3 regions of the Paenibacillus sp. sgz302190 genome follow, and region 1 is predicted to be linked to each of the others. Evidence: riboswitches for the same ligand, from Rfam matches in the RefSeq annotation. Region 1 holds a riboswitch; each other region holds the start of a gene.

The links. A riboswitch is a leader RNA that binds a small molecule or an ion and turns the genes downstream of it on or off. The one in region 1 is predicted to bind cobalamin.
Region 2: linked by a shared signal. The riboswitch ahead of metE (5-methyltetrahydropteroyltriglutamate--homocysteine S-methyltransferase) and the one ahead of cobJ (precorrin-3B C(17)-methyltransferase) in region 1 are both predicted to bind cobalamin.
Region 3: linked by a shared signal. The riboswitch ahead of nrdI (class Ib ribonucleoside-diphosphate reductase assembly flavoprotein NrdI) and the one ahead of cobJ (precorrin-3B C(17)-methyltransferase) in region 1 are both predicted to bind cobalamin.

What each region holds. Positions count from the first base shown of each region.
Region 1 covers NZ_JBZYAO010000005.1:26,587-45,430, reverse strand. Annotated here, with positions in the region: gene AC6RNO_RS08300 (hypothetical protein) at 1-45, opposite strand, end outside; gene brfA (ribosome rescue factor BrfA) at 160-408, shown strand; gene AC6RNO_RS08290 (hypothetical protein) at 358-609, opposite strand; gene AC6RNO_RS08285 (hypothetical protein) at 713-979, shown strand; gene AC6RNO_RS08280 (cobyrinic acid a,c-diamide synthase CobB) at 1,085-2,494, opposite strand; gene AC6RNO_RS08275 (cobalt-precorrin 5A hydrolase) at 2,491-3,648, opposite strand; gene cobM (precorrin-4 C(11)-methyltransferase) at 3,645-4,421, opposite strand; gene cobI (precorrin-2 C(20)-methyltransferase) at 4,422-5,132, opposite strand; gene cbiE (precorrin-6y C5,15-methyltransferase (decarboxylating) subunit CbiE) at 5,125-6,360, opposite strand; gene AC6RNO_RS08255 (cobalt-precorrin-5B (C(1))-methyltransferase) at 6,379-7,482, opposite strand; gene AC6RNO_RS08250 (precorrin-8X methylmutase) at 7,490-8,140, opposite strand; gene cobK (precorrin-6A reductase) at 8,147-8,923, opposite strand; gene AC6RNO_RS08240 (CbiX/SirB N-terminal domain-containing protein) at 8,920-9,867, opposite strand; gene cobJ (precorrin-3B C(17)-methyltransferase) at 9,935-11,608, opposite strand; cobalamin riboswitch at 11,754-11,957, opposite strand; gene AC6RNO_RS08230 (hypothetical protein) at 12,001-12,231, opposite strand; gene AC6RNO_RS08225 (DUF1361 domain-containing protein) at 12,246-12,914, opposite strand; gene AC6RNO_RS08220 (guanylate kinase) at 13,082-13,660, shown strand; gene AC6RNO_RS08215 (hypothetical protein) at 13,706-13,993, opposite strand; gene AC6RNO_RS08210 (S-layer homology domain-containing protein) at 14,253-14,762, opposite strand; gene AC6RNO_RS08205 (M4 family metallopeptidase) at 15,517-17,100, shown strand; gene AC6RNO_RS08200 (GNAT family N-acetyltransferase) at 17,356-17,811, opposite strand; gene AC6RNO_RS08195 (hypothetical protein) at 18,038-18,298, opposite strand; gene AC6RNO_RS08190 (YciI family protein) at 18,610-18,844, shown strand, end outside.
Region 2 covers NZ_JBZYAO010000070.1:4,678-12,892, forward strand. Annotated here, with positions in the region: gene nrdE (class 1b ribonucleoside-diphosphate reductase subunit alpha) at 1-36, shown strand, start outside; gene nrdF (class 1b ribonucleoside-diphosphate reductase subunit beta) at 59-1,027, shown strand; cobalamin riboswitch at 1,093-1,302, shown strand; gene metE (5-methyltetrahydropteroyltriglutamate--homocysteine S-methyltransferase) at 1,449-3,752, shown strand; gene AC6RNO_RS35890 (response regulator transcription factor) at 3,847-4,560, opposite strand; gene trmL (tRNA (uridine(34)/cytosine(34)/5-carboxymethylaminomethyluridine(34)-2'-O)-methyltransferase TrmL) at 4,705-5,169, shown strand; gene AC6RNO_RS35900 (exo-alpha-sialidase) at 5,268-6,470, opposite strand; gene AC6RNO_RS35905 (PrpR N-terminal domain-containing protein) at 6,794-8,215, shown strand, end outside.
Region 3 covers NZ_JBZYAO010000070.1:99-4,181, forward strand. Annotated here, with positions in the region: partial or broken gene AC6RNO_RS35860 (2'-5' RNA ligase family protein) at 1-128, opposite strand, end outside; gene serC (3-phosphoserine/phosphohydroxythreonine transaminase) at 269-1,357, shown strand; cobalamin riboswitch at 1,841-2,047, shown strand; gene nrdI (class Ib ribonucleoside-diphosphate reductase assembly flavoprotein NrdI) at 2,185-2,544, shown strand; gene nrdE (class 1b ribonucleoside-diphosphate reductase subunit alpha) at 2,531-4,083, shown strand, end outside.

The DNA of each region.
Region 1 (18,844 bases):
CTTGACCGCACGGCCCTCCACGGATAATTGCACTTGAATGCGCATGAGCCTCACCTTTCTTGAAAACAGCCGCATAAGTATAATGAAACTTTCCTTTGCCGCCGCCCGTATGGTTTATGTATAATCAAAATAACTTCAGTTCGAAAAGAGGAGATTCGCATGTCCGCATCATCAGCCAAAAAGAAACGCAGCAAACGATGCCGCGCAGGAAAATCCGATCCAACCGCCAACCGTCTGGATTGGAACGGTGTACGTCCCGTTACCAGAGCGACGCCGACTTTGCAGGAAACGCTAATTCGTCACAACCGCAAACACAAAACGGGGAATTGGAACCAATCACATGGGGACGATTCCTTTTTACATTTCACCCGTTATCGCAATCTCTTGCTCCGTCATATAGCGCTTTAACTGCTCCCGCTCCTCCGGCTTGAACGCATACTTGCAATCAAAACCGTTAAAGTACAGCTTCCAGCTGCCGACCCGCCCGTCCCCGCCGACTTCAAGCTCCGCCACATACAGCGAATCCGGCTCGTCTTCGAATTGCAGTCCGATATGAACCAGCAGGCTGCCGCCGTCGGCCGGCTCCTTCTCCAGATAGTCGATAATCACTCGTCCGCGCCTCCTATTGAATAAAATGACGTTTATTAATATAATATACTAATGCACCCTTCCTAACAAAGATGAGGTCATGCTAGTTTGAGGAGGAATTCATGTGGCTTATGATCCGCAGGTTGTAGATGCCAAAATTGTTAGTGACAACAAAAAAAACGGTCTTTTCGAAGTCGTTGCCGTACTTAAGGACCGGAACCAATGCCGCCTTATCTTCGAAAGAGATCCCGAAACAGGGATCGGTAAAGTAACGAATTTGAATAGATTGATGAAAGAGCCCTGCCCGATTTGCCGCAAGGACTACTTGTGCAACTGCCTTGACCGCTATAAGCAAAGTATCGCAGATCAATCCATGCATTACATAAAATAATTGTTTTTCATGGGCAAAAAAGAACCTGACCATCGATGATGGACGGGTTCTTTTTTTGTTCACCGCTGCGATATCGTTAACGCGCTGCCGGATCGGGACGATGGCTCATCGCTCGGAGCCGCCGTTCGAATCGGCAAGCCGGTTTTGCCGGTAAGCCGCGCACGCAGCCAGCCAGCGCTCCGCGAGAACCGGGTTCGAGCCAAAATGAAGATGCGTGTAGCCCGCCACCACATTCGGCGCCGTGAACCCTTCCGCTTTCGTGCCGAAGCGGCCCTTGGACTGAAATGCGGGCGCGTATTCCGCCCCTTCATCCGGCTGAAACGTCGAGTAGTGGAACTCGTGGCCGCGCGCTTGTTCCCCCGGTCCGAGGAGGAAGTTGCCTTCCGTGCCCTCGACTTCCCGGTAGCCCAGCGCCGCCAGCTTCCGCTGCATGACGACCTGGCCGGGCACGATGCCGGCCATCGGGTAAGCATTGCCCGCCGTATCCGCCAGCTGCCCGGTGAGATACATGTAGCCGCCGCATTCGGCCAGCGTCGGAATGCCCCCGGCGATCCGCTGCCGGATCGACTGTTTCACGGCGTCGTTCGCCGCAAGCCGGGCGGCAAACTCCTCGGGAAACCCGCCGCCGATATAAAGTCCGTCCGCATCCGCCGGAACCTCTTCGCCCGCAAGCGGGGAAAAGTAGACGCACTCCGCGCCGCCCGCTTCCAGCAGTTCGATATTTTCAGGGTAATAAAAGTGAAAAGCCGAATCTTTGGCGATTGCGATTTTGACCTGCTTGTCCGAAACTGGTCCGGCAAACAAGTAAGGGACGCTTTCCAGCGGCTCGCACACCGACAGTTCAAGCAGCTTGTCCAAATCGATATGTTCCGCCGCAAGCCCGGCCAACCGATCGAAAAAAGCGCCGAGCTCTCCTCTTTCAATCGAAGGAACGAGACCGAGATGCCTTTCCGGCAGCGTAACGTCCGTGTTCCTGGGCAGCCAGCCGATTACCGGAATGCCGCATTCCTGCTCGACCACTTCCTTGACCAGCTTGTAATGGCCGACGCTGCCCGCATTGTTGGCGATAATCCCGGCGATTTTGCCGGCTTGATCGAAATGCTGGAAACCTTTTACAATCGCCGCAGCGCTTCGCGCCATACTCGCTATGTTCACGACCAGCACGACCGGCGCGTCGATGATCCGGCTTATGTCCGCGGTGCTGCCTTCGTCAGACAGCGGATTTTTGCCGTCGTACATCCCCATCACGCCTTCGACGACCGAAATGTCCGCGCCGGCGCTGCCGCGCCCGAATATTTCCCGGACCGCTTCGCGTCCGACCATCCAGCTGTCCAAATTGCGCGAAAGCCTGCCCGTAACCGCCGTGTGATAAGTCGGATCGATATAGTCGGGGCCGCATTTGAAGCCCTGCACGGTGCAGCCTTTCTTTTGCAGAGCGGCCATGATGGCTATGGTCAATGTCGTTTTCCCGACTCCGCTGCCTGTTCCTGCAATCACGATTCTCCGCTGCATCATGCGCCTCCTGCCGATGCCTGCGCCGGAGCAGGAAACTTGAGCAAACCGACCGAAATCGTCACATTCCCCGACTTTTTCTTCACCACGGGAAGCTCATCCGTGCCGGCGTACAGCTTGACGGCCGGTTCGCTCACGCCGTAAGCTCCGGTGAACCGGAAGACGGTTTCCGACGGTGCCTCGATGTTCACCCGATTCAACTCCTCCGCCGGATAGCAGACGAATTCCCAGCCGAATTTGCGGGTCACTTCCAAGAGGCCCTCTTCGTCCTGCTTCAGATCGATCGAGCATATCGCTTTTACGCTGCGCATGGAGAAGCATAGCTCGTCCAGTGTTTCGCGAACGACCGCCTCGATCTCCTCCGCCGAAGTGCCGCGATTGCACCCGATCCCGAGCGCAACGACTTTCGGACGGTACAGCACGCCATTGCTCAAAATGTGCTCCTCTTCCGGCTTCAGCAGCCTGTGCGTGATAAGCAGCACGGCCTGGGGCTCGCTCGCCCAGGCGCCCTCAATCGTGTCGAACACCCGGATGTTCGGCGGCACCGGACGATCGTGCGTCCACCAATTCGGCTCGCCCGATTCCTGAATGACGGCGATCCGCTCCTCGTTGACGACCGAGGCGCTGACCGGCGTCAGCTTGTCGGCCGACTCCCACTGCCAGCCGAACCTGCGGCCGAACAGATCGACGGGGATCGTCTTTTGCACGTCGGAGGCCGTCGTAATGACGGGCCGCGCGCCCAGAGCGGCGGCCACTTCGAGCGTCAGCTCGTTGGCCCCGCCCAAATGGCCGGACAGCACGCTGATGACGTGCTCGGCTTTATCGTCGATCACGACGACGCCGGGATCTTTCTTTTTATCTTGCAGCAGCGGTGCGATCATCCGTACGACCGCGCCGAGCGAAATGATGATGATCAGCCCCTGATAAGCGGGAAATAATGCGGGAAACAGCAGGCGGACGCTGCCGTCGAACAGTTGAATCCCCCGCTGCTCTTCATCGCCGCGGGCAAATTTGCCCATGTAATAAATGTCCGTTCCGCTCATGCGCTCATGCAGCCTTCTGGCGGTTTCCACGCCGTGCTTCGTAATCGCCACAATCGCGTAATCGCCCTGCTGACGGATCGCCGGAACGACGCCTTCCTCAAGCGCGATGGTCATTCTTTCACCCCTCTGCGGAACCGGTGCGTGAACGATTTGTCGTACAGCTTGGAGCGGTACTCGTCTTTGCCGTGAATGTCCGGGTCCAGCGCCCAGCCGGCCAAAATCATCGCATGCGCACGGATGCCGTGCTCGCGCATATCCGCTTCCAATCGGCCGACAGTCGTACGGACGATCAGTTGGTCGGGCCAGGTCGCACGCTGCACGACCGCGACAGGCGTTTCTTCGCTCCAGCCCGCTTCAAGCAGCTCGCTTACGACCTTTTTCGTCAGCGTCGCGCTGAGGAACAAGGCAATCGTGCAGTGGTGAGCCGCCAGGTCGCGCAGCTTTTCCAGCTCCGGCACCGGTGTGCGACCTTCGGCGCGGGTCAGGATGACGGTCTGCGTCAGGTCCGGAATCGTCAGCTCCGCGCCGATCGCCGCCGCCGACGCGAACACCGAGCTTACGCCCGGCACGATTTCGCAGCCGATCCCCTCTTTGCGCAAAAGCGCGATCTGCTCCATCGTCGCTCCGAACATCGCCGGATCGCCGGTATGTACGCGCACGACTAATTTGCCGTCCTTGACGCGGTCGACCATCAGCTGCACCATCTCGCCAAGCTCCATGCCCGAGCTTTTGACCACTTCCGCTCCCGGCTTCGCTTTGGCGATCAACTCGTCGTTCACCAGCGAGTCCGTGTACATGACGACATCGGCTGCCTGCAGCAGCTTGAGCCCTTTGACCGTAATCAGATCCGGATCGCCGGGTCCTGCACCAACGATATATACGTTCATCTATTTTCTCACCACCATCAGCGTTAAATATTCCAGTTCCCGCCCCTGCAGCTCCTCCACGTTGCGCCAAATCATTTCTTCGGAAGAAGTGACTTTCGTCACGACGGAAGCTTTGTGCACCAGGCCGAGATCGCGCAAAACAGCCAGCATCAGGTCGATCACCTTGGCGACTTTAATAAACACGATGCAGTCGTGATCTTCAATCGCCCGGCGCATTTTGTCGTAGTCCTCCACAGCCGGCACGATGGCGATTTGCTCATCACCGTCGGCCAGCGGAAAGCCGAGTCTGGATGCGGATGCGTTCACGGACGAAATGCCGGGAATCGAAATCGCCTGCACCTCGGGATGCCGCTCCTTCATCAGCCTCATGAGATGGATGTACGTGCTGTAGATCATCGGATCGCCTTCGGTCACGAAAGCGACATCTTTTCCTTGCGCGAGAAAGCTCCATACGCTTTCCACCGTTTTGGTCCACTGCGCTTCCAGCGCGTCGCGGTCCCGGGTCATCGGGAACGTCAGTCCGAGCATTTCTTTTTGCTCCGTATTGACGTACAGCTCCGTAATCGCCAGCGCATAGCTTTTCGCACCGCGCATTTTCCGCGGGTAGGCGATCACCGGGCACTCCTTCAGGAGCCGGAACGCTTTAACCGTAATCAATTCCGGGTCCCCGGGTCCGACGCCCAGCCCGTATAAAGTTCCAACCTTACTCACCGCTGCTTTCCTCCCCTTCCGAAACTGCGCGCCGCTTGGCCGTAATGATATAGACCGGGTTCAGCGCTTCAAAACGTTTCATGTTCAAAATCGGCTTGCTCCTCGACACCTGCGCGAGCGTAACCGCAGTAACGAAGCCAAGCTTCGCGAACGTCTTGTCCGCCTCGTACAGCGTCTCCATCGTCGCCGCGTTGAGGACGATCGTACCGCCTTCTTTCAGACGGGCCGCGCAAATGCTGAGCAGCTCCTCCATCTCGCCGCCGCTGCCGCCGATAAAGACAGCATCCGGGTCGGCAAAAGCTTCCAGCCCTTGCGGCGCCCGCCCCTGCACAGCCGTCAGATCGACGCGGAACTTGCGGCTGTTGTCCAGGCAGTTTTGCAAATCGTCGGGATTTTTCTCGATGGCGTACACTTCGCCGTTTCTCGCTATTTTGGCGGCTTCAATCGCTACCGATCCCGTGCACGTGCCGATATCCCATACGACGCTGTCGTGCTTCAAGCCCATCTGGCTCAAGCTCAGCACGCGGACTTCTTTTTTCGTAATCAGCCCTTTGTCCGGCTTGCGCTGGGCGAACTGCTCGTCTTCGATGCCAAGCGTCCACTCGGGGCCGGCGGATTGACGCTTCAAAATAACAACATTGAGCGGGGAAAACGATGCCGCTTGCATCTGCTCCAATTCGTACCATCCGGTGCGTTCGTTCTCGCCGTCCAAATTTTCCGCAACGAAAGCCCGGTACTCCGTCATGCCAAAAGACAGCAAATAAGCCGCCAGCTCCCCAGGCGTATTCGTGTCGTCCGTAAGCAGCGCCACTTTGTCCTTACCGTCGATGCGCTGCGCCAAACCTTTCATGCTGCGTCCGTGCACGCTCGTGACGAAAGCGTCCTGCCAACTTTCACCCATGCGGGCAAAAGCGAGCTGAATCGAACTGACGTTCGGATAAATATTTACGCCGTCCAGTTTTTTCGCCGCATAGCCGCCGATCCCGTAAAAAAGCGGGTCGCCGGAAGCGAGAATGACCGTGCTTCTGCTCTCGTTTTGAAGCTGCGCCATAAGGCTCTGCAAGCTTCCCTTAATTACGATCTTTTCTCCCCGAAAATCGGGAAAAAACGCCAGCTGCCGCTCGCCGCCCACGAGCACTTCGCACTCTTCGATCCATTTGATATACAAAGGGAGCAGGCTTGCCTTTCCGTTATCGCCGATCCCGATTATTTTGATGGTGCTGCTCATCCGTTTCATCCTATCTGTTCAAAATTGTTGCGGCCGCACGGCCGCTTGTCCCAACAGCTCCGCCTTCATGGAAATGATGACGGTTTCGATTTCCGCCAACCCGCCGCCGACCTCTTGTAGTCCGGCCTGGCAGCAGCGGTCGCACAGCTTTTCAAAAAAGCCGCTGACGCCGTTAACCACCATCATGTCCCCTACCTGGGCTGCCGTGTTGGCTCCGCGGATTTCGGCAACCAGCGTTACTGAAGCCCCCGCTTCTTCCGCCACCTGCGCCAAAAATCCGAAATCGACCGGGGCGCTTTTGGAATGGACCATCATGACGCCTTGAGCGACTTTGGAAAATTTGCCCATCATCCCGACAAGCGTCACTTTCCGGACCCCTTGTCTTTGGCACTGGGTGAGCGCGAACCCGACAAAATCGCCCATCTCGACGAAAGCTTCCTCCGGCAGCTCCGGGTACATGCCGATGCCGTAAGTCTCCGTCCGGCCACCGGTGGACAAAACGATATGGTCGCAGCCGCATTTGACGGCGACGCGGATCGCCTGGGCGACGCTCGCTTTGTAGGCCGATGTGGAGAAAGGCACCACGATTCCGCGAGTGCCCAGAATCGAGATGCCGCCGATAATGCCCAGACGCCCGTTGAGCGTCTTCTTCGCAATTTCTTCGCCGTCCGGCACGGATACGATCACCTCGACGCCGCGCTTTTCTTCGAAGCCGTCGAGCACTTCCTGCACGGTTTCGCGGATCATTTTACGCGGCACCGGATTGATCGCCGCCATGCCGACCTCGACCGGCAGGCCGGGCTTCGTCACGCGTCCGACGCCGACGCCGCCGTCAATCGCGATGCCCGGCTCATCGCGCCAGCTTACCCGCACGACGATTTTCGCGCCGTGCGTCGCATCGGGATCGTCGCCGCCGTCCTTGATCACGGCGGCTTCGCCCCACAGCTGCGTATACTCGCAGCTGTGCAGGTCAAAGGCGACCGTATCCCCGGTCGGGATACAGATGCGCACTTGCGCTTGCGGCGCCTGCCCGATGAGCGCCAACAGCGCGGCTTTGGCTCCTGCGGTGGCGCAGGAGCCGGTGGTGTAGCCGTAGCGCAGCGGCTTCGCGTCCTCTGCCATACGCGCGCTACTCCTTGCGCGCGGCGAGAATCGACAGCGCGTTCACCGCTGCGACGGCCACGGGGCTGCCGCCCTTGCGGCCGATGTTCGTGATGAACGGCACGTCCAGCTTCGCGAGCTCCTCCTTCGATTCCGCCGCGGATACGAAGCCGACGGGCACGCCGACGATGAGGCCCGGCTTGGCCGCGCCTTCCTTGACGAGGCGGATCAGCTCCAGCAGCGCCGTCGGCGCATTGCCGATGGCGAAGATGCCGCCTTCCGCTTCCTTGATCGCTTTGCGGATGGAAACGATCGCCCGCGTCGTATTCAGCCGCTTCGCTTCCTCGATTACGTCGGCATCGGAGATGTACACCTTGACTTCTCCGCCGAACTGCTCGATCCGCGGCTTGCTGATGCCGACCTGCACCATCTGTACGTCGGCCACCAAAATTTTGCCTGCGCGGATCGCTTCCACGCCCGCCTGAATCGCCCTCGGATGGAACACCAGACTGCGTCCCAGCTCAAAATCCGCCGAAGCGTGAATGACCCGCTGCACGACCGGGTACTGCTCGTCCGTAAACGGATGCTCGCCAAGCTCCTCCGTAATCATCTCGAAGCTTTTTTCCTCAATTTCCTGCGGTTGTACGGTTAAAGGTTTGAACTCTGTATGAAATTCCACGTAGAATTACGCCTCCTTATTGATCGACTCCCCGATATGCCGAACGACTCCGTCAAAATCCGAGAACAGCGTCCCGTATTCGATGCCCGGCCTGCCGATGACGATGCTTTCGATGCCCATCTCCAGCGCCGCTTCGAGCTTTTCGTCCACCGCTCCGACTTTGCCGCTTTCCTTCGTAATCATCAAAGTTACGTTGTAATGCGCATACAGCGCTTTGTTCAGCTCTTTGGAAAAAGGCCCCTGCATGGCGACGATGTTTTTTTGCTCGATGCCGAGCTCCTCGCATTTTTCCATGTTGTCTTTGCGCGGCAGCATGCGGGCGACGAGTGTCGTGTCAGGCAAACCGTTCAGCCGGTCGGCAAAAATTTTCAGCGTCTTGCTGCCCGTAGTCAGCATGATGCAGCCCTTTTTTTGCGCGGCGGCCTCAGCGGCCTGCTTGTAGTCGTCCACGATCGTGACGAGCGCGCTCTGCTCGTAGGCAAGACTTTGCCGCTCGAACCGCACATACGGAACTTGCGCAGCTTGCGCCGCGGCCATGGCGTTCTTCGACACCTCCTCGGCAAAAGGATGCGTGGCGTCCGCTACGACGCGAACGCCCTTGTCGGCAATCAACCGCCGCATATCCTCGGCTGTCAGCCTGCCTGTCAGCACGGGCAGCCCTGCGGCTTCCATGCTTTTGGCGGCGCTCTCCGTGACGACCGTCGTCAGCACGGCATGCCCGGCTGACCGGATCCGCAGCGCCAGCTCCCTGGCATCGCTTGTGCCCGCTAAAACGAGTATCATCGCTTCGTTCCTCCCGCGTGCTCGTGCTCATGGTCGTGGTCATGATGATGATCGTGATCGTGATGATGATGGTCGTGATCATGATCATGGTGATGGTGATGTCCGTGATCATGGTCATGGTCGTGATGATGATGGTGATCGATATGCTTCATCGCCTCTAGACGGTATTGGCACATGTCGCAGTTCATTTTAACCTCGTCCTGCACCGCTTCCAGCGCCCGGCCGATCAAAATTTCCTGCAGCAGCGGATGGAAGCCGAAGTAAGGAGCCAAATGAAATTCCTGCTCCCGATACTGCCGGCGGTATCCTTCCACCATTTCCTCCATCCGCTGAATCAAAATGCCTGTAAAAAGAAAATAAGGCAAAATAATTACTTTTTTGGCGCCGAGCTTGATGCATCGTTCCACGCCGTCATCCATCAGCGGAGCGGTAACGCCGATAAAAGCCGTCTCCACCCATTTTACTTTCAGCCGTTCCCAAAGCAGCCTGGAAATTTTGAACAGATCGCTGTTGGCATCCGGATCGCTGCTGCCCCGGCCGACGATCAAAAACGCCGTGTCCTCCAGCTCATTCTCCAGCCGAACGCCGGAATCCTGCACTCTGGACGTTAAAATGTCCAAAATTTGATCGTGTACGCCGATCGGTCTGCCGTATGTAAACCCGATATGCGGGTATTTCCGCTTAGCCTCGTCAATCGCCGCGGGAATATGAATTTTGGCATGACCGGCCGCAAATAAAATAATAGGTATGACCACAACCCGGTCCGCGCCAAGCTCGATACAGCGATCGATTCCTTGAGCGATGGTCGGCTCGACGAATTCAAGGAAACAAGTCTCTACGATAAAACCGTCCATCTTCCCGGCAATTTCCGCAATAAACTGCCGGACCTCCTCATTGCCTTCCTCATCCCGGCTTCCGTGCCCTACAAACAAGACAGCATTCATGTCTTTATCCCCTCCCAAAACTTCACCGTGCTCTATCCATAAAAAACGAACATGCTGGTATAACGTTCTAATCGCCGCAGACGGCGTTTTCAATGACGAATCCTTGCGCTTCCTGGTGGCGGTAGCCTTCTATTTCTTTAACGCGTTTAAAAAACTTGTGGAACCGCTCGTTCGGATGCCCTTCCCGCTTGTACCGCTCGACAATTCTGACGACCTGCTCGACGAGCTCCGACGGATCGATGCCTTCCGCTACCGGTTGGGCCGGATGCGCGTTTCTGCCGACGGTTTTGCCTCCCAAAAACAAATCGAACTTTTCCTTCCGGTATACGATGCCGATATCCTGCTGCACCGCGCCATAGCAAGCCATGCCGCAGCCGTTGAAGCCGATTTTCAGCTCCTTCGGTACCTCCAGATTGCCGATTCTTTGATGCAGCGCCTCCGCATAAGGAATCGATTCCCCTTTTTCCAGATTGCAAAAGTCGCAGGCTTTAATCTGCGCAACGTCGCCGATCGGCGAAAGCATGAGGCCGAGCTCGCTCAGCTCGGAAGTGATATCCTGCGGATTGTCCGTCTGGATGCGGACGATCAATTGATGGTGCGGCGAATATTCGATGTCGCCCCTGTCGCCGACGATTTCGCCCAGCGCGCATAACTGCGCCGCGCTCAACCGTTTATTTGCGATCCCCGGGCTTACCGCAAATTCAAAGATCGACTTTGTCGCGGTAAACGCCATCGGCTCCAAAGCCCCCGCAGCGCCGCCGCTGCCCCGGGAAACCAGCTCCAGCGCCTCCATCGCCAGCTGCAAAGGGCTGCTGGCTTGGGCCGCCGCTTGCGCTGCCTGCCGAACGGCCGGCTCTCCGCCGGCTGCGGCTCCCGCGCTTTCGCTCCGGTCTTCGGCCGGAGCCTCTTCCTCCTGCGCGAGCGCCCAAGGCTCCGCCTCGGCCCGCAGCCGCTGATGCGGCTTGAGCGGCTGCGTCTCCGCGCCCAGCGTATATTTGCGCTGATACCCCCGCGGGGTTATCAGCAGGCCGTCATAATTTTGGGTCGCCGAGTTGCCGATAATAATCGTTGTCAGCATCCCGATATCATGATTCAGCATATCGGCCAGCGTCGTTACGACGACGTGCTCCCGATCCCGGTATGCGCTCTTGACGATGCCGACCGGCGTTTGCGGCGAACGGTGCTGAAGCAAAATGCGCTGCGTCTCGACGATTTGCCGCGTCCTTCTTCCGCTGCGCGGGTTGTACAGCGCAATGACAAAATCCGCCTGCGCCGCGGCTTCCACCCGCCTTGCAATAAGCTCCCACGGCGTCAAATGGTCGCTCAAGCTGATCGTGCACGCATCGTGCATAATAGGCGCGCCCAGCAAGGATGCAGCGGAATTGATGGCCGAGATGCCGGGGATGATTTCAACTTCGACGCCGCCCGCTGGCGTCCACCCTTGCTCCATCAACACTTCGTAGACAAGGCCGGCCATCCCGTACACACCGGCGTCTCCGCTTGAGATGACCGCTACCTTTTTCCCCAGCTTCGCTTGTCTGACCGCCTCTTGCGCCCGGCTCACTTCCTCCGTCATTCCGGTTCTTACAATTTGTTGTTCCGAAATCAAGCCGGATATAAGATCGACATATGTATTGTAGCCGATGATGATTTCACTTTCTTGAATAGCCTCGCGCGCCCGCTTCGTAATATGTTCGAAACTTCCCGGCCCGAAACCGATGACGAGCAATTTCCCCGGCATAGCAATCACCCTTTCTAAAAACCTTTTGCACGAATAAAAAAGCATTTCCAACACAACATCATGTTAGAAATGCCTGGTTTGAACGTCTTTTCAATAAGCACAGGAGCAACCGCCCTCTAACACACCCTAATTCCTCGTAGGGCAAAAGTGTCGTTCAAACCGGGCAGGTCTCCTGACTTCGATCATACTCCCGGCGTCTTCCCGGGTATTGCCCAGTGACATGCTGCCAAGGAGAGGCTTTGCTCCAAAGCCCGATCGTTACAGTGGCGGGTCCGTGCCGGATTCTCACCGGACTTCCCTTTTAACTGAATGAAACGTATCATTCAGCACCTGGTTCCATCCATATGCAATTAAAATCATCCTATCATCAATCGTATGCATTGTCCATGCAATTATTCATAGACAGAGCGGTAGAGACCTTCCAGCAAACTCTTGTAATCGGCCGGATCGTACGCAATTTCGGAAAAGCCGACATGAATCACTTTGTTCGTCGTACGCACGACAAAAAAACTTTCTTCCGTCCGCTCCGGATCGATGTATGTATAACATTCCAGGTGAGTGCTGCCTGTTTTATTTTGCAAAAATTGCGTTGCCTCGATACTTAGATTTGCATATTTGGGCATGAAAACTCTCCTTCTTAACGAACGTTCTTTGCGGCGGCCCGATACCGGACAGAAGCGTAAAAAACAAGGTACAAACAGCTAAGAACCAGCATAAACACGCCGATAAAAACGAGCGCATCCCGCTGCTCCAGCAGCTTTATGGAATCTTGCGCGATCGCCCAGGGCTTGCGGAAAAAATCCCAGCTGTTATACCGCAAAAAGCGGCCCAAAAACACGCCAACGCTGCACAGCAGCAGCAAGACGCCGGCCAACATCCAGCTTGCGGCCGGGCGAAGCAGTCCCAACCATATTTCGTGCACGAGATAGAAGGCAAACAAGCCGACCCAAAGGGCAATAATCGCGGTAAAAGCGTTCAGCAATACGTCAAAATGTACGGGAACCGACGATTTCAAATATGTCAAATGCACCAGATCCGTCAACATATACGGAGCATTCGGCAAAAACAGGAGCCATACCAGCAATCCGATCAGCAGTCTGATGCGGAATGTTTGCTTCATATGCCACCAGTAACGAACGGCCAGCGCCGCCGCAAGCGGAATCCAGGCCAGCATCAAATTCGGCGCAATCAACCATCTGTACAGAAAGCTGCCCGACGACCCGTAAATACGGACCAGCAGCAGCGCCGTACAAGCCGCTGACGCGACCGCAAGCATACCGACCAAGTAAAACAATGCCCGATTCATTTGCACATATATTTTGAAATTCAGCAGGAACAGCTCCTTTCGACGTTTCTATTATACCGCACAATCTATGAAACACGAATTCTCTCTTTAATTTTCCGAATATTCGTACTATAATAAAACTATCACGATATCGCTTTCAAAATTTCATATTTGGAGGAGGATTCATTATGGGCGGACAGCAAACCGGCGGATTGATCTTTGTGTTCACAGGCACAAGCGGTTCCGGTCGCAAAACAATTGCGCACCAAATTGCCAAAGAGCTCGGCTTCTCATCGGTTGCATCTTACACAACACGAACTCCAAGACCTAAAGAAATCGAAGGCAGAGATTACAAATTCATTTCACGGAAAGCGTTCATCGATGCGGATATTAACGGTGAATTTTTTCAGACGGCGGAAATCGACGGAAATTTTTACGGAATCAAACGTGCGGACATCGATCAAGCTCTCAAGGAACACGGCTCTATTTACGTTATCGTCAACCGCTATGCGGCCAACCGTTTCAAATATGAGTTCGGCGAACGGGCTGTCCGAATTTTTATTTATGCAAACAAGCAGACGATTATGGAAAGGCTTCTGGCGCGCAGCACGCCGATGGACGTTATCGATCATTATATGAACCACTATATCGAGGAAGTTTCCTACCGCAAGCAATGCGAACATGTATTTGAAAATATGGACTTGAGTCAGACTACGGAACTTGTGAAAAACACAATGCTTTCCTACGTACCGGCGCCAGCAGGCTGAACCACCTAAAAAGAGACCCGCCTTTACAGGCTGGAGTCTCTTTTTTTAGCGATTCATGCTCCGCGCATGCTTGCGTCTTAACGCCACATGGCCGCCCAATAAAGAAACCGGCACGATGACGATCAGTCCGATGATTTGGTACCAAAAAGCAACGCCGGGATTGGAAATCAGAGAATCAAAGCCGACCGCCGCGCCAATCACGCCTATGCATCCGGCATTGAAGTACTCGGCCCGTTTGGCTACCTTGGCCGCTACGTAAGCGCCGTAGAAAGACCAAAACATGCCGATAACCAAAAACGCAGCCAGCCATCCCGTGTAAGAATAAATTTTCATCAGATCTTGTTCATTGTCAGATTGCGTGGACAAAAAAATGAGGCTTATGCTTGCAGAAGATAAAAAAGTCCCTACATTGTCCACAATTACGCCTAAAATTACGGCTAAAAAATGAAAACTTTTTTCGCTTTTTTTGTTTTGTTCATCCATATTATGATGTGTTTACCTTTCCTATATACTACTGCCGACTACCATTCATCATAACATGGACGTATGCGGAGTATCCAGTTTGGCGGAATATTCGCTTATTTAAGCGTGCTTATGGCGTCGCGGTCGGAGTTGCAGTTGTCGTAGCTGCAGGCGTTGTAGTCGGCGTCGAAGTGCCAGTTGCCGTTGCTGCAGGCGTAGCGGTTGGCGTCGTAGTCGGCACTGGCGTTGTCGTGGCCGAAGGTATGACAATATATCCTTTGTCCGCCAGGGAGCGAATAATTTTGACGACTTCGGCTCTAGTGATCGCTCCATTAGGAAGAAAAGTGCCGTCCGGGTAACCGTTGACCAAACCCAAGTTGGCTGCCCAGAGGACGTTGTCCGTATACCATTGTCCGCTTGGAACATCGCTGAAAATGCTTTGCGCCGTGCCGGCAGCATTTGTCGGGCTTGGGGTCGCCGTTCCGACATCCAGCGGCCGAACATAGCCTTGATTTCTGGCGGCAATATCAGGATTACGGTAATGATCGACGCTTCTCGCCCTCATATTGTTGCTGGTGCATCCAGCTATTAAGGACATGGATAGTACGGCTGCCGATAAGCACAAATAAAACTTTTTCATTGTTAGCTCACTCCTCTGTTAGTTTCCTTCATAGCATTTGCACGAATCCTTCAAATCAATCGGACGTTTTGACTCCTATGTATGGAAACTAACCCGGTTAGCAAAATGAGACCCATTTAATCAAAAAAATGCCGCTTGCTTACCGGTTGTTAAAAACCGATAAAACAGCGGCATTCTTTTTAAAAATGTGAAAACCGAATTACAAATCAAGAAAGCTTTGGATCAGTAAAAACGGCAGTGCACCAATCGCAATAAATGCATAAAGAAAACCTTTTAAAAAACTCATAACTTGTTTCACAATAATCACTCCTATTCTTTTGTCTATATTGTGAACTTAGTTCCATCTTACTCCTTTTTTTCGGCCGTTTTATTAAAGGAACATGAAAGCAACATTAATTTTCACAGCAAAAATGGCCGTAATCGCTTCCACTTGTGATTAAAATCATAGTCAACAAAATTAATTCTCATTTATTTCCATTTTATGTATTTCATTATTGATAGTTTTATGTTACTATATATATCATAATGATGTTATTATTTCTCATATAACCCTTTATATGGGCATTTGTATGCAGAATCTTGCATCATTATCCATTGCGCTTGCTAGTCTTAGATGCGCACTAAACTAGTACAGCCCAATATTGACCATTGGTTAAAAAAAAGGAGGCGATGTTTAAGTAGCAGTATCCAAACCATTTGTTTCCTTTAAACGGGAAAACAAAACTAAACCATTTAAGTTGGGAGAGATTCATTGATGAGAAAAGTATGGGTATCTATGATTACGGGTGCATTTTTGCTGGGGGCTGTGCAATCCGCACAAGCGGCTCCGCAGAGCAAGCCTGATGCTCTGAAAGATTGGTCTCCTGCCTTGTTCACAGCGGAAAATTGGAGCGCACCGAACGGAACTCCGGGCGAAGAAAAAATTTGGAAGTATCTCGACAGCAAAAAAGAGAAGCTGCAAATTGGCAAACGCGTTGCGCTTAAAGATCAAATTAAAATCGTGAAACAAGAAACCGACGCTAAGACAGGCGTACAGCATTATCGGTTAAAGCAGTATATTCAAGGCGTGCCGGTTTATGGCGCGGAGCAGACGGTGCATATTGATAAAGAAGGAAAAGTCACTTCCTTCTTCGGCAGTGTGCTGCCGGATGACAATCAAGCGTTGTCCAAAGGCATCGCTTCCCAAATTACGGAACAGCAAGCCATCTCTATTGCCGAGAAAGATACAGAAAGCATCGTCGGTAAACTTGGCGAGCCCCAAAAAACACCAAAAGCTGAGCTGAACGTATACTTAAATGATGGACAACCTGTGCTCGCCTATATAACGGAGGTCAACGTTCTGGAGCCAACGCCGACCCGCACGCGTTATATAATTAGCGCCGAAGACGGCAGCATTATATTCAAATACGACTTGCTGCAGCATGCCACGGGTACAGGCACAGGCGTACTGGGCGACACCAAAACGTTCACAACCACTTTATCCGGTTCGACTTACCAATTATTCGATAGCACCCGCGGCAACGGCATTGTAACTTATACCGCTTCCAACGGCACCTCGCTGCCTGGAACCTTGCTGACCAAGTCCAACAATGTTTGGACAGATGGAGCAGCGGTAGACGCGCATACGTACGCAGAAAAAGTATATGACTTCTACTCCTCCAAATTCGGCCGGAACAGCCTGGACGGCAACGGCTTGCGGATCAAATCGACGGTTCATTACAGTACCGCTTACAACAATGCCTTTTGGAACGGCAGTCAAATGGTGTTCGGAGACGGGGATGGATCTGTTTTTATCCCGCTATCCGGTGATTTGGACGTAGTCGGCCATGAATTAACCCATGGCGTTATCGAGTATTCCGCCGATTTAAATTATTACGGAGAATCCGGGGCGCTAAACGAATCCATTGCCGATATTATGGGAAATACGATCGAATCCAAAAACTGGCTGATCGGCGATGCCGTATATACGCCTTCCGTCTCCGGAGACGCACTTCGCTCCATGTCAAATCCAACATTGTACGGCCAACCCGACTACTATCCGAACCGCTACACCGGTTCCTCTGACAACGGCGGTGTGCATACGAACAGCGGAATCAACAACAAAGCGTTCTACCTGCTTGCTCAGGGCGGTACGTTCAAAGGCGTCACCGTAGCCGGAATCGGCCGGAGTGCGGCTGTAGATATTTATTATCGTGCCCTTGTTTACTATCTGACCCCTACATCCAATTTCTCAGCTATGCGCGCTAGTGCCATCCAGGCGGCAACCGACTTGTACGGAGCAAATTCCAGTCAAGTAACAGCGGTTAAAAATGCTTATTCCGCGGTTGGGGTATCATAATCCGCCGCAATACGGCACCGCTTATGAAACAAATCGTTAAACATTAATGGATGAAAAGCAGGGCTGGCCCTTGTCATAGCGCAGTCGATTGAACCACTTGCGAGTGCAAACAATCGCTTCAACGTTATGCGAGGGCCAGCCCTCTTTTATTAAAGAAAAACTGCTCCTTTGCCGATGCGAGCGCTTATATCTTCCAGCCGCGAAATGCTTGCCTTCAACCAATGGAAACAGACCCTTAATCTTAATACACGTACGTTACAAATGCAGTTCCATGGGATCGTTACATAGCGTATACCCGTTCCTTGAATAGAACTCCCTGCTCTCTTCGCTTGGCCAGACGATAATGAATTCAAACTTGCTAGCCGTCGCCCACTCACGAATCACTTGTAGAAGTTGACCACCGATTCCTCGTGACCGATAGCCTGGGTCGGTGTAGACGTTAGTCATGTAGGCAAACGGATATGTATTTCTTCCTGGCCGCGGCACTTTATCGATCAATTGGATATAGACATGAGACGTTATGATGCCATCCAATTCTGCAACCCAAATATGCCAGCGTTCGCCAAGCATAGCCTGTTCAAGAAATGCTCGGCACTTTGCAGCAAAAAGATCGAAATCATCCCGTACATGGGGTTGATGCTCCGAAGTAAATTCCCACCGCATCAAAATCAACGACTCAATGTCATTCTCAGTGGCCTTTCTAATGTTCATGAGCGACCTCCAACGTATTCATGTTCTAAGATCGAATACTGGTATGAATCGTGCCATTTTCCTTTGTTCCATCAGTATTTGGCCCCCAAATCATATATCGAACAACCTCGGCATCTGATGCGTAACGATGAACAGCGTTATAATCTTCAATTAAGAACTCTCTAATTATCAGACGATCCGTTTCTAGCCTCATAGTATCTCCCCTGCCTTTTTAGTCACTGAATCGCTACATCTTCTCATTATCCCTAAAGTGAAAATGTTCGTGGTAAATTCCGTTCATTCCGATCAGTTTGCCGCTCTTCTTATGATAGTAAGGAAACGTACGATTTATGGGCAACTGGAGGAGATGATAATTCATATTTTTCGGTAATGCATCCAGTTCAGCGATAGCTTTATCGCGAGAAGTGTAAATTCCGATCGGATAAAAGTTGGGGAAGCCTCCTGTATTCTCAGCTACAAAAATCGCCCAAATGTACTCATCCACCATTCAAAATAATCCTCACTTTCCACATGCGCCCGATTTACAAGTTCCAAAATTGCTAGTCCCCCTCAAAAGCATAAACCTTGTGGAGCAATCTTCGCAATGAAAAATCAAGTATTGTAACGTTCATATCTGTGTTAATGCTAGCTAGTATGCCGTGAGTCATTCTGAAAACGCGGGCCTGTATAATGCAGACGCTATTTGCGTTGAATCATCTATGTTACTTGTATAACGAAAAGGATTTGTGGGATAATTGACATTGAGCGTCATGGGTATGAAATACAATTTTAGGGTAATGGAATGGAGGGTTTTCCGTAATGTCGGATAGCACCGCAAGCAATAATCCGGGAAAAATGCACTTTATGTTATGGTCTACGCCGCCAAGAACAACTTTTCCACAGGATATGACCGCAGAAGAACGGAACGTTATGCACCAACACATTGCCTATTGGACGGATAAACAGAATCAGGGGATTGTTCTGGTTTTCGGACCGATTCGAAAACCGAACGATCCTCACGGGCTCGCCATCATCGAGGTTGAAAATGCAGACC
Region 2 (8,215 bases), on a different contig from region 1:
CTCTCCGTTGAAGAGTGCGTCAGCTGTTCGGTGTAACGGGAAGGGGAATGAATACAAGATGACCACCAAGAGAGCCGTCAACTGGAACCGGCCTGACGACGATTTTACGATCACGTTCTGGAATCAAAATATTATGCAGTTTTGGACGGACGAAGAAATTCCTCTGTCTGACGATAAAATGTCCTGGATGACGCTGAACGAAGCGGAGCGCGACCTGTATATGAAAGTGCTGGGCGGGCTTACGCTGCTCGATACGATGCAGGGCGGCGTAGGGATGCCAAGAATTTTGGAGCATGTGGACGGGCTGCAGCGCAAAGCGGTGCTCAGCTTCATGGGCATGATGGAGCAAATTCACGCCAAATCGTACAGCAGCATTTTTACGACGCTGTCTACGACGGAGGAGATCAACGACATTTTCCTCTGGGTGGAGCGAAATCCGTATTTGCAGTTCAAGGCGAATACGATTGCCAAATATTACGACGGCATTCACACCCGCAAGGATCTGTATTTGGCTATGGCGGCATCCGTGCTGCTTGAAAGCTATTTGTTCTATAGCGGCTTTTTCTATCCGCTGTATTTGGCCGGCCAAGGCAAGATGACTAGCAGCGGCGAAATCATCGATCTGATTTTGCGCGACGAAAGCATTCACGGGCTGTATGTGGGCGTGCTTGCCCAGGAAGTGTACGAGGAGCTGACGCCGCAGGAGCAGGACGAGGCTTACGAGACTTTGACCGCGCTTCTGAAGGAGCTTCATGCGAATGAGGAAGGGTACACGGAGGATCTGTACAGCGCGATCGGCCTGGACCGGGAAGTGAAGGCGTTCCTGCGTTATAACGCGAACAAGGCGTTTATGAATCTCGGGCTCGACCCTGCATTCCCGGAAGAGGAGATCAATCCGATCGTGCTGAACGGACTCAGCACCAAGACGAAGCAGCACGACTTTTTCTCCAAAAAAGGCAACGGCTACGTTCGCACGATTCATGTGGAGCCGCTGAATGACGACGATTTTGTTTTTGACAATTTGTAAGAAAAGCTTGTATAAAAATTAATATTCATGTATAGTTATACATTGTATCGAATGTAAGCAGACAATTGCATATTGTGGAGACAGGTGCTCTCGCCCGAATGAATCGTTCTTGGGCTTGAGTTTAAAAGGGAAGTTCGGTGCAAAGCCGACGCGGTCCCGCCACTGTAACAGAAGAGTCGCAGCAAACATCGCCACTGGTTGAATGAATAACCGGGAAGGCTGCTGCCGATGATGACGCTGATAGCCAGGAGACCTGCCTGTTTCAACGACACTGCTTTTACCTACGGGAGATAGGGAGGTGTTAGATGGCAACCGATAAGTATAATCGCGAGGCGTCTTTCCCTTTGTCTTTTTGAGGGAACGACGTCTTTTTTGTGTTCCGCTCAGAAAGTACAAATAAGGAAAACGGAGGCGAGCTTAAGTGGCTGGTGCAATAAAAATTGGCAATTTGGGATATCCGAGAATCGGTGAGGACCGGGAATGGAAAAAAGCGCTGGAGGCGTTCTGGTCCGGTAAAATAAGCGAGCAGGACTTAGTGGCGGAGATGGAGCGGATCCAGCTCGCGCATGTGCAATTTCAAAAATATGCGGGGCTGGACGAAATCCCGGTAGGCGATTTCACTTATTACGATTCGATGCTGGATATGGCGGTCATGTTCGGTATCGTTCCGGCGAGGTTCGCGCATTCGGGAGGGTGCGTGCCGCTTGCCACTTATTTCGCGATGGCGCGCGGGAACAGTCAGGGCGCGGCCTGTGAAATGACAAAATGGTTTAATACGAATTATCACTACATCGTCCCGGAAATCGGGGAGGACGCACCAACGTTAACATACAACAAACCGCTGGAGGCGTACCGCTTTGCCAAGTCCAGGGCGGACGTCGAAGGCAAACCTGTGCTGGTCGGGCTGTACACGTTCCTCAAGCTGTCGAAGGGGTTCGCGGCTTCGCGGCTCGGCGAGAAAGTCGGGCAGTTTTTGCCGGTCTATTTGCAGGTGTTGAAGGAACTGGCGCAAGAAGGCGTCGCTTGGGTGCAGATCGATGAGCCCGCCTTGACGACGAATCCGTCCGCGGAGGAACTTGAGCTTGTGGAGCAAATTTACGGCGCCATCCATCGGGAAGTGCCGGGGTTGAACGTGATGCTGCAGACGTATTTTGAGGCGGTCGAGCATTATGAGCGGGTGGTCCGCTTGCCTGTTCAAGGCATCGGACTGGATTTCGTGCACGATGGCGGGGCCAATTTACGGGCTGTGGAGGCGCACGGATTTCCGGCCGACAAGCGTCTTGGCGCCGGCATTATCGACGGGCGCAACATATGGCGCGCCGACCTGGAAGCGAAGCTGCTGCTGGCGCAAAAGCTTGCGGCACACGTACCGCACGAGCGGCTGGTGCTCCAGCCGTCCTGCAGCCTGCTGCATGTGCCTGTAACCGTTGTGCGGGAAACGAAGCTTCCCGCCGCATTAAAGCAGGCGCTTGCTTACGCCAACGAGAAGCTGGTCGAACTGAGGCTGCTCGGCCAGGCGCTCGCAGGCGGACAGGAATCCGCTGCGGCCGAGTGGCAGTGGAACCGGGAGGCGCTTGCCGGCTTCCGCGCGCTGCCTGAGCGGAACCGCCAGGATGTAGCCGCGCAGTTGGCCGGGCTTGAGGTAGTCTCGCATACGCGCGGTCTGCCGTTTGCCGAGCGCTTTGCGCTGCAAGCCGCTCACTGGAAGCTTCCGCTGCTGCCGACGACGACGATCGGCAGTTTCCCGCAGACGCCGGAGGTACGCAGCGCCCGCCTGAAATGGCGGAAGGGCGAGCTGAACACGGCGAAGTACGAAGCGTTCATCGATCAGGAGATCGCCAGCTGCATCAAGATCCAGGAAGAGATCGGCCTGGATGTGCTCGTCCATGGTGAGTTCGAACGCACGGACATGGTGGAATATTTCGGCGAGAAGCTGGACGGCTTCGCCTTTACGCAGAACGGCTGGGTGCAATCGTACGGCTCCCGCTGCGTCAAGCCGCCCGTCATTTACGCGGATGTCGCATTCGCGGCGCCGATGACGGTGAAGGAAAGCGCCTATGCCCAGTCGCTGACGGCTCTTCCGGTTAAAGGCATGCTGACCGGGCCGATCACGATTTTGAACTGGTCGTTCGTCAGAGACGATTTGAGCCGCGAACAGGTGGCGAACCAGATCGCGCTGGCGCTGCGGAAGGAAGTTAAAGCGTTGGAGAGCGCAGGCATCGAGATGATTCAGGTTGACGAGCCGGCGCTCAGAGAGGGCTTGCCGCTGAAGGCGAAGGATCAGCAGAGTTATTTGGAATGGGCGGTCAAAGCGTTCCGCATCGCCACTTCCAGCGTCAAGGATACGACGCAAATTCATACCCACATGTGCTACTGCGAGTTCCATGATATGATCGATTCCATACGCGCATTGGATGCGGACGTGATCTCGATTGAAACGTCCCGCAGCCACGGCGAGCTGATCTCAAGCTTTGAGCTGCAGGGCTACGATCACGGCATCGGTCTGGGCGTGTACGACATTCACAGTCCGCGCGTGCCGCAAGCGGAGGAAATGACCGAGATGATCGGGCGGGCGCTCCGGGCGCTGCAGCCGGAATTGTTTTGGATCAATCCCGATTGCGGCCTGAAAACGCGGAAGTGGGAAGAGACGGAAGCCTCTCTGCGGCATATGGTGGAAGCGGCCCGTCAGGCGCGCGAAGCATTTAGCGAATCGGTTCGGGCTTAATAGACGGCAAAAGTAAAAAAGAGCACCTCCAACCTCTCCGGTAAAGAGAGCTGGGGGTGCTTTTTCGTTCATGAGGGGGATGCGCCAGTTGCGGCTAGGCAAGCGATTCCTTCACGGCAGGCTCGGTCAGCTTGTAGCCGACGTTGCGAATCGTGACGATATATTCGGGGTTGCGCGCATTGTTCTCGATTTTATCGCGCAAATGGGAGATGTGAACGTCGACAATCCGCGTATCGCCGAGGAAGTGGTAGTCCCATACGCCGTGCAGCAGCTGCTGGCGGCTGAGCACTTTCCCGCGGTGCTTGCAAAGGAAGAGCAGCAGTTCGAACTCTTTGGGCGTCAGCTCGATCGGAGTGCCGCTGACCGTAACTTCGCGCTGATCCGAGCGGATCGTAATCTGGCCGATGTGCATAGGCGCGTTCTCGTTCGTGGACGGCAGCGCCTGCACGCGCCGCATAATAGCCTGGATGCGGGAGATCAGCTCCTGCGGGCTGAACGGTTTGGTCATATAATCGTCCGCTCCGTTGTCCAATCCGGCGATTTTGTCGGTCAAGTCCTGCATAGCGGTCAGCATAATGATCGGCACGAGATTGTTTTGGTTTCTCAGCTTGCGGCAAACCTGGAAACCGTCCATTTTGGGCAGCATCAGATCCAATACGATCAAATCCGGACGGAACGTCTGGATAGCTTCAAATACGGCTTCGCCGTCGTAAACGCACTGTACTTCGTATCCTACCAGTTTCAAGTTGAATTCTATAAGCATCGAAATGGACGGCTCGTCATCCACAACTAATATTTTTCTTTTCATCGATATGTCGGCTCCTTTAATCGAATGATAAGTCTATTATGAAGGTATTCTATCAACGACATATTAAGATAAAGTTATCCCTGTGTTAAATTGATTTCCTGCTGCTCTTATAATAGGATATAATGTGAGGTGAATTTGACGGAAATGGCTTTTCATATCGTGCTGGTCGAACCAGAAATACCCGCAAATACAGGCAATATATCCCGCACTTGCGCGGCGACGGGAACTTATCTGCATTTAGTAAGGCCTTTAGGCTTCCAAACCGACGACAAAACGTTGAAACGCGCGGGGCTTGATTATTGGCATTCCGTAAAGCTGGAATACCACGATTCGTTTGACGAGGTGCTGCAAGCATATCCGGACCGGAGGTTTTTCTTCGCGACGACGAAGGCGGAAAAGCGTTACACGGATTTTACATTTCAGGACGGCGATTTCTTTGTTTTTGGCAAGGAAACCAAAGGCTTGCCTGACTCTATCCTGAACGCGCATCCGGGAACTTTGATGCGGATGCCGATGAGCGATGCGGTGCGGTCGCTTAATCTTTCCAACTCCGCCGCAATTATTTTATATGAAGGTTTGCGGCAGACCGGTTTCGCCGGCCTCACGTAAGCTGGCGGATTGATCGCCGGGTCCAGGCGCTGCGGCGCGGCAAAAAAGCCTATGAGCTGCCCGTTTCCGAAAGGAAGCCGGCAGTTCACAGGCTTTTTTCACTCCATCGGGAAATTGTCCCATGGCCATTTGTTTTTTTCGATGCCTTTCACCCATTGTTCGGAAAAGCTCACGTATTTAATGTGCGTGCGGGTACCGAATGCATAAGCGGCATGGATCATTCCGTCTTTCGATTGGATGAGAAAGGGGTATTCGTATCTCCGGTTGAACCGCGCATTCTCTTCCCCGCAATAATGATCTCCCGTGTCAATATGCCGCATGTACGGCCAAGTTTTTCCTTCGTCCTCGGAAATCGCTATCGTAACGGGAATTCTCTCATAGGGCCAAATCGTTACATCCGGATCTTCGTTTGCGCTGCAATTGTTGAAAATGATGGCGATGCCGCCGCTTTGGAGGCGAATGGCGCGGATCGACGCATTGTTGTTCGGGAGCGCCGTTTTCTCGGGCACGGTCCAGCTTTCCCCGTAGTCCGACGATCGGCTGGAATAAATCCGGTCTGCATTGCGGCTGCGGAAAAAAGCAGCGAGCTTGCCGTCGTCAAGCTCCACGATGGAAGCGTGGACTCTCCCTCTGCTGCCGGGAATTTCAATTTTTCGCCATGAACGGCCCTCATCGTCGGATACGTGCACGGCGCTGTAATCGTGGCCGAATTGCTTCGTTTCGTCGAGACTGCTGTACCAGACGGGGAATATCCAGCGGTTGTTGCTCAATACTGCAATGGGATGACGGCAAAAAGTTCCCGGCTCGTCAAACAGCGCCTCCGAAGGCCTCCAATGCTCCCCGTTGTCGCCGGAGATCCGGCATTGCACCCGGGACGTATGCTGCATGGCGAACGGCCCTGACGCCTCTTTGCTTTTGAGCATGGCTTGCCATTCGGCCAGCGAGCAGCCGCGGGTGTCCATCGTCGTGTGCAGCAGCCAAACTTTTCCGTCTGGGGCTTGAAACAGGGACGGATTTTGATCGGCTTTGGCAAAGTCGTCGGAGAGGCGGACAGGGGACGTCCATTGCGCCTGCCGGTGGCCCAGCCTGGACATGTAAATTTTAATGTCGCCGGCCCCTTCGTCAGATCCGCCAAACCATACGCACAGCAAATCTCCGTTATCCAGTTCGATCAAAGCGGGGGCGTGATTGGTCGGCGCGGCGGCAGGAATCAGCGCTTCGATCCGGTCGGATTCATGATGCAAATAGCATTGCCCGTCTTGCAGCAGCGATTTTAAATGGACGATTTTGGTTTGATCCATACGAGTTCCCCTCATTCTGTGCAGGATATAAAGCGCTTTCTAAATTTTTCGGGCGTGTTAATTAATACGGCAATTCGGTTTATTGGGATGATTGGAGTTATTAATTTGTGTTGCGATATAGCACTTTTAACGAATATATCATGTGATGGATAGGTCGTCAATTCATTTATTGTTATATTTTGAAACAATCTTGCTGAATTAGCGATTGTTGTGAAGCGGTTGCCCGGCGGACAAAAATATATCGAAATTTTTTCGTTTTCATAATTGCAATTTTCGCAGAATTGAGCTATATTATGCCTAAAATTGCAACAGAGGGTGTAAACGTGAAAATAAAGACATTGGTCATTGCCCCGTATCGCGGGCTTTTGGAGCTGATCAACAATTTGGAGAGCGAGCTTCCGGAATTTGAGATTACAGCTATTCAGGGCGACCTGTCCGAAGGCCTTCATGCGTTCAAAGAACGTTATATGAACAGAGAGTTCGATGTCGTGATTAGCCGCGGCGGCACGGCGAGGCTGCTCCGGAATCATATTCCGCAGCCCGTAGTTGAAATCCAGGTTTCGGGATTTGACATTTTAAGAATTTTGACGCTGCTGAAGGGCTACAAATCGAAAATCAAAATCATCGGATTTCCCAACATCATTCAAGGTTTCGGCGCCGTATCGAGCTTGATGAATATCGAAATTCCGTGCGCGGAAGTTCAGGGGGAGCATGAAGTCGAGCCCGCTTTGAGAAAAGCGAAGGAAGAAGGAGTTATCGTCGTTGTCGGCGATAACGTGACGACCCGCCTGGCTAATGAGCTCGGCATGCAGGGGGTTTTGATCACTTCGGGGCGGGAGTCGGTGCTTGACGCTTTTTACTCGGCCAAACAGATGTACCGGGTGCTGAACTCTTCCAAAATCCGCAATGTCGTCTATGAGGATTTGTTGAACCAGGTGGATCAGGGCTTTGCGATCGTCAATGAGCAGGGCGTAATGGAGTATGCCAATGCTTTGTTTAAGCAGCGCCTGCAGTTGGAAGAGCAAGAGAGCGAAGCGAATTCATTGTTCGCGGATCATCCCTACTTTTTGAAATTAATCGAGGATTTGCAGCGGGAGCAGCCTTTGTATGAGCCGTTGAATTTTTATGCGGCCGGCAAGAAGTTGACGGTTTCGGCGAAACTGCTGAACCTTGTTCCTGCCAAACCTTCATATTTGTTCAAATTGACCGCTTCGGAGGATGCAGCGGACAGCTTGCATATCATTTACCATAAAAAAAGCGGGGCTTCCGCATTTCCCCCGATCATTACGCTCGGCGAACCGTTTCAACAGGCGTTCATCGCCGCGGAACAGCGGTTCCGGGAGCATTTGCCGATTGCCGTTTACGGCGAGACGGGAAGCGGGAAAATGCTGTTTTGCGATATGCTGTATCAAATGGAGCGGTATAAAGACGGGAGCATGATGGAAATCGTGATCCAGGATGGCAGCGAGGAGACGTGCACCCGACTGCTTAAAGTTGTGCAAAACGCCCAAGCCGACTCGTTGGTGTACATCAGAGGCCTGGAAAAAACGCCGGCTTCTTTGCAGCGGAAACTGTGCCAAATGCTGCCGAAGCTGACAAGCTATTTTGTGTTTTCGTTTTTGCGCAGCCCGGATCAATTGAAGGACGAAATGCTGCTCGATTCGAAAATGTTTGAATCGCTCAGCCGGGCGAGCTTGTTTTTTCCGCCGCTTCGCGATCATGCGCGATATTTGGAGGAGCTGGTG
Region 3 (4,083 bases), on a different contig from region 1:
CACTTGTGAAAAGGCAGCTTCTCCTGAGCGCTGCCTTTCCACGCGTCCAGCGCCGCTTTGGACGCGTCGGGGAGACGGATGCCGACGAACAGCCGGTACGGGTCGGCGGAAAAATTTTGAAGAGACATACTATTCCTCCTAGAGCTTTGTATTGGTGCCGTTTGACATGCGGACTTAAAGCTTAGCATGTCCAGCAGAGGTTTTACTTGATGCGTGAGGCGAATCTTGCTATCATAACCATAGTATATTAAGCAAAGGTGGGTTATTCATGAGCAATCGTGCGTATAATTTTAATGCGGGGCCTGCGGCGCTTCCGCTCGAAGTGCTGCAAAAGGCGCAGGAGGAGCTTGTCGAATTTAAAGGAATCGGCATGTCGATTATGGAAATCTCCCACCGCAGCGCGGAATATGAGCAGGTCCACAACGAAACTCAGCAGCTGCTCAAACAAATTTTCGGCATTCCGGAAGGGTATCAGGTGCAATTTCTGCAAGGCGGTGCGAGCACGCAGTTTGCCATGATTCCGATGAACTTCCTCAAACAGGGCAAAGTGGGCAGCTATGTTCTGACCGGCGCTTGGGCGGAGAAAGCGGTTCAGGAAGCGGGATTGTTCGGCGAAGTGTCCATCGCAGCCAGCTCGAAAGAGCAAAAGTTTATGAAAATTCCGGATTTAAGCGAAATCAACATTCATCCGGATGCAGCCTATTTGCACCTCACTTCCAATGAAACGATCGAAGGGGCGCAGTTCCAAAGCTTTCCGGACACAGGCAGCGTGCCGCTGATCGCCGATATGTCCAGCGACATTTTGAGCCGTCCTGTCGATGTGTCGAAATTCAGCATGATCTACGCGGGCGCGCAAAAAAACCTCGGTCCGTCCGGCGTTACCGTCGCTATCCTGAAAGAGGACATGCTCCAGGATTTGCCAAAAACCATTCCAACGATGCTGCGCTATGAAATCCATGGCAAAAACAACTCGTTGTATAATACGCCGCCGGTGTACTCCATCTACATGGTAAACCTTGTGCTGAAATGGATTCAAGAGCAGGGCGGACTTGCGGCCATCGAAAAAAACAACCTCGAAAAAACAGGCCTGATCTACAGCGCGATCGATCAAAGCGGAGGCTTCTACCGCAGTCCGGTCGATGCGGGCAGCCGTTCGATGATGAACGTGACGTTCCGTCTGCAGGATGAGGAGCTTGAGAAGAAATTTATTAAAGAGTCCGAGCAGAACGGCTTTGTCGGTTTGAAAGGCCATCGCAGCGTAGGCGGATTAAGAGCTTCGACTTACAACGCGGTGACATATGCTTCCTGCAAAGCGTTGGCTGACTTTATGGCCGATTTCCAAAAGCGCAACGGATAAATCGACCGGCTGGACTTGTATCATTCAATTTTTAAAGCTATTCAGGGCGTTGTTCCGTCCCTGGATAGCTTTGTTTGGTGTTTTGGCATGAAATTGGATTTATTTGGTAGAGAGGGCTTCGTCCCGTTGTTGTTGCATGGGGGTCCTAAAGGCCTATGAGGATGCTGGCATGGACCTATTTTTTTGTTTTTGGTGCACCACTTTCGTACCGGATTATCCCCAGTTTATCCCCAGATTTGCAAGCGAATATCCCCAGCGCATTGCTCTGAATGATGAAATCAGGACTCCGATTTAGCCCGCGCCGGACAAGGAACAGCCGAAAATGACGTTCCTTATTTTGCCATTTCACGCCTTTTATCCACATATTTTTTGCCGTTTTTTATAGCTGAACGAGGCTTCCGAAATGAGAGATTTTCGAGGTTTGATAGTCGGATTTGCTCATTGACAAACACTATATCTTGATATAAATTGAAATCTATCAACTATATCTCGTGATGGATAGGTGCTTCGCGTTCTAGAGACACGCACGAAGCTTAATAGGGAAGTCCGGTGCAAATCCGGCGCGGTCCCGCCACTGTTCAGGAGGAGTTTTCATCCGATTGCCACTGGCTTGCTCCGATAGGAAAGCCGGGAAGGCGGATGGGAATGATGATCCCAAGCCAGGAGACCTGCCTATTCGTAAGAATCACCCCTACGGCAGATAGGAAGGTGTCCAGACTCCCACTCCAGTGGCAGGCGTTATGTTCGCATGTTCCTGTGGCGTATTCGGTCCTTCTTTTTGCCGAATGCGCCATTTTAATGGTTTTGACAGAAGGAGACGAAATCCCATGCTGATTGCTTACGATTCCAAGACGGGAAATGTCCGCAGATTTATTAAAAAATTAAATTTGCCTGCGGTTCAAATTGAAGAGGCGATGAAGATGGATGAACCTTTCGTGCTTGTCACCTATACGACAGGCTTTGGTCAAATTCCGGAGAAAGTCGCACACTTTTTGGAGCGGAACCATCCTAGGCTCCAAGGCGTAGCGGCCAGCGGGAACCGGAATTGGGGAGATGGATTCGCAAAGAGCGCGGACCGCATCGCCGAGCGTTACGGCGTGCCTGTGCTCGGCAAGTTTGAACTGTCCGGAACCCGGCAGGATGTTCAGCGATTTGTTCAGGAGGTGCACGCAATTGCGGCATATTGAGTTAAACAACCAGATCATGCAGCGCGGTGTCGACGGCTTTTTTCAATTGGAGAAAGACCGGGAAGCCGTGCACGAATTTATGGAAGAAGTGAACCGCAACAGCCTTCATTTTGCCGATACGGCTTCGAAGGTTCGTTACATGATAGATAACAACTTTTACGAGGATGTTTACGAGAAATATTCCGCATCCGAAGTTGAAGATACATACAAAATCACTCACGAATATAACTTCGAATTCTCCTCGTATATGGCGGCTTCGAAGTTTTATACGGATTACGCTTTGCGCAGTGACGATAAAACCCTTTATCTTGAGCATTATGCGGACCGGGTCGCGATTGTGGCGCTTTACTTGGGTCGCGGCGATGCGGAAACGGCGAAACAGTTGGCGAAATCGATGATGGAACAGCGGCTGCAGCCTGCGACGCCGACGTTTTTGAATGCCGGCAAAAGCCGCAGGGGCGAGATGGTATCCTGCTTCCTGCTGGAGATGGACGATTCGCTGAATTCGATTAACTATGTGCTGGGCACGTGCATGCAGCTGTCCAAAATCGGCGGCGGCGTGGCCGTCAATCTGTCCAAGCTGCGCGGCCGCGGAGAGTCGATCAAAGGCGTCGAGCGTGCGGCCAAAGGCATTATGCCGGTGCTCAAGCTTATGGAGGACGCTTTTTCCTATGCGGATCAGATGGGCCAGCGTAAAGGTTCCGGAGCGGCGTATTACAACATCTTCGGATGGGACCTCATGGAATTTTTGGACAGCAAAAAAATCAATGCGGACGAAAAGTCGCGCCTCAAAACGCTGTCGATCGGTTTGATCGTGCCGAATAAGTTCTACAAACTGGCCGAAGAGAACCAGCCGCTGCATGTGTTCGCGCCTTATACGGTATACAAAGCGTACGGCAAGCACCTTGACGATATGGACATGGACGAGATGTACGACACGCTGCTGGCGGACCCTAGAGTCAAAAAGAAACCGGTGATGAGCGCCCGCGAAATGCTCGTAAAAATCGCCACGACGCAGCTGGAATCCGGCTATCCTTACATGATGAACCGCAGCAATGCGAATTTGGCGCACCCGCTCAAGCAGATCGGCGCGATCAAGATGTCTAACCTTTGCACGGAAATTTTTCAGCTGCAAGAGACGTCGGAAATCGGCGATTACGGCGATGAGAACCTGATTCGCAGAGATATTAGCTGCAATCTGGCTTCCTTGAACATAGCGAATGTCATGGATCTGAAAAAGCTGCGCGAATCGGTGCACGAGGGCATGATTGCGCTGACCTCCGTCAGCGATATGACGACGGTCGCCAACGCGCCGGGCGTAGCGAAGGCGAACCGCGAGCTGCACTCGGTCGGACTGGGTGCGATGAACCTGCACGGATATTTGTCCAAAAACAAGATCAGTTATGAGAGCGAAGAAGCGAAAGATTTTGTCCGCACGTTTTTCATGGCGATGAATTTCTTCTCGATTGAAAAAAGCATGGAGATCGCGAAGTCGAAGGGCGAGACGTTCGACGGGTTCGAGCTTTCAGAATATGCCGG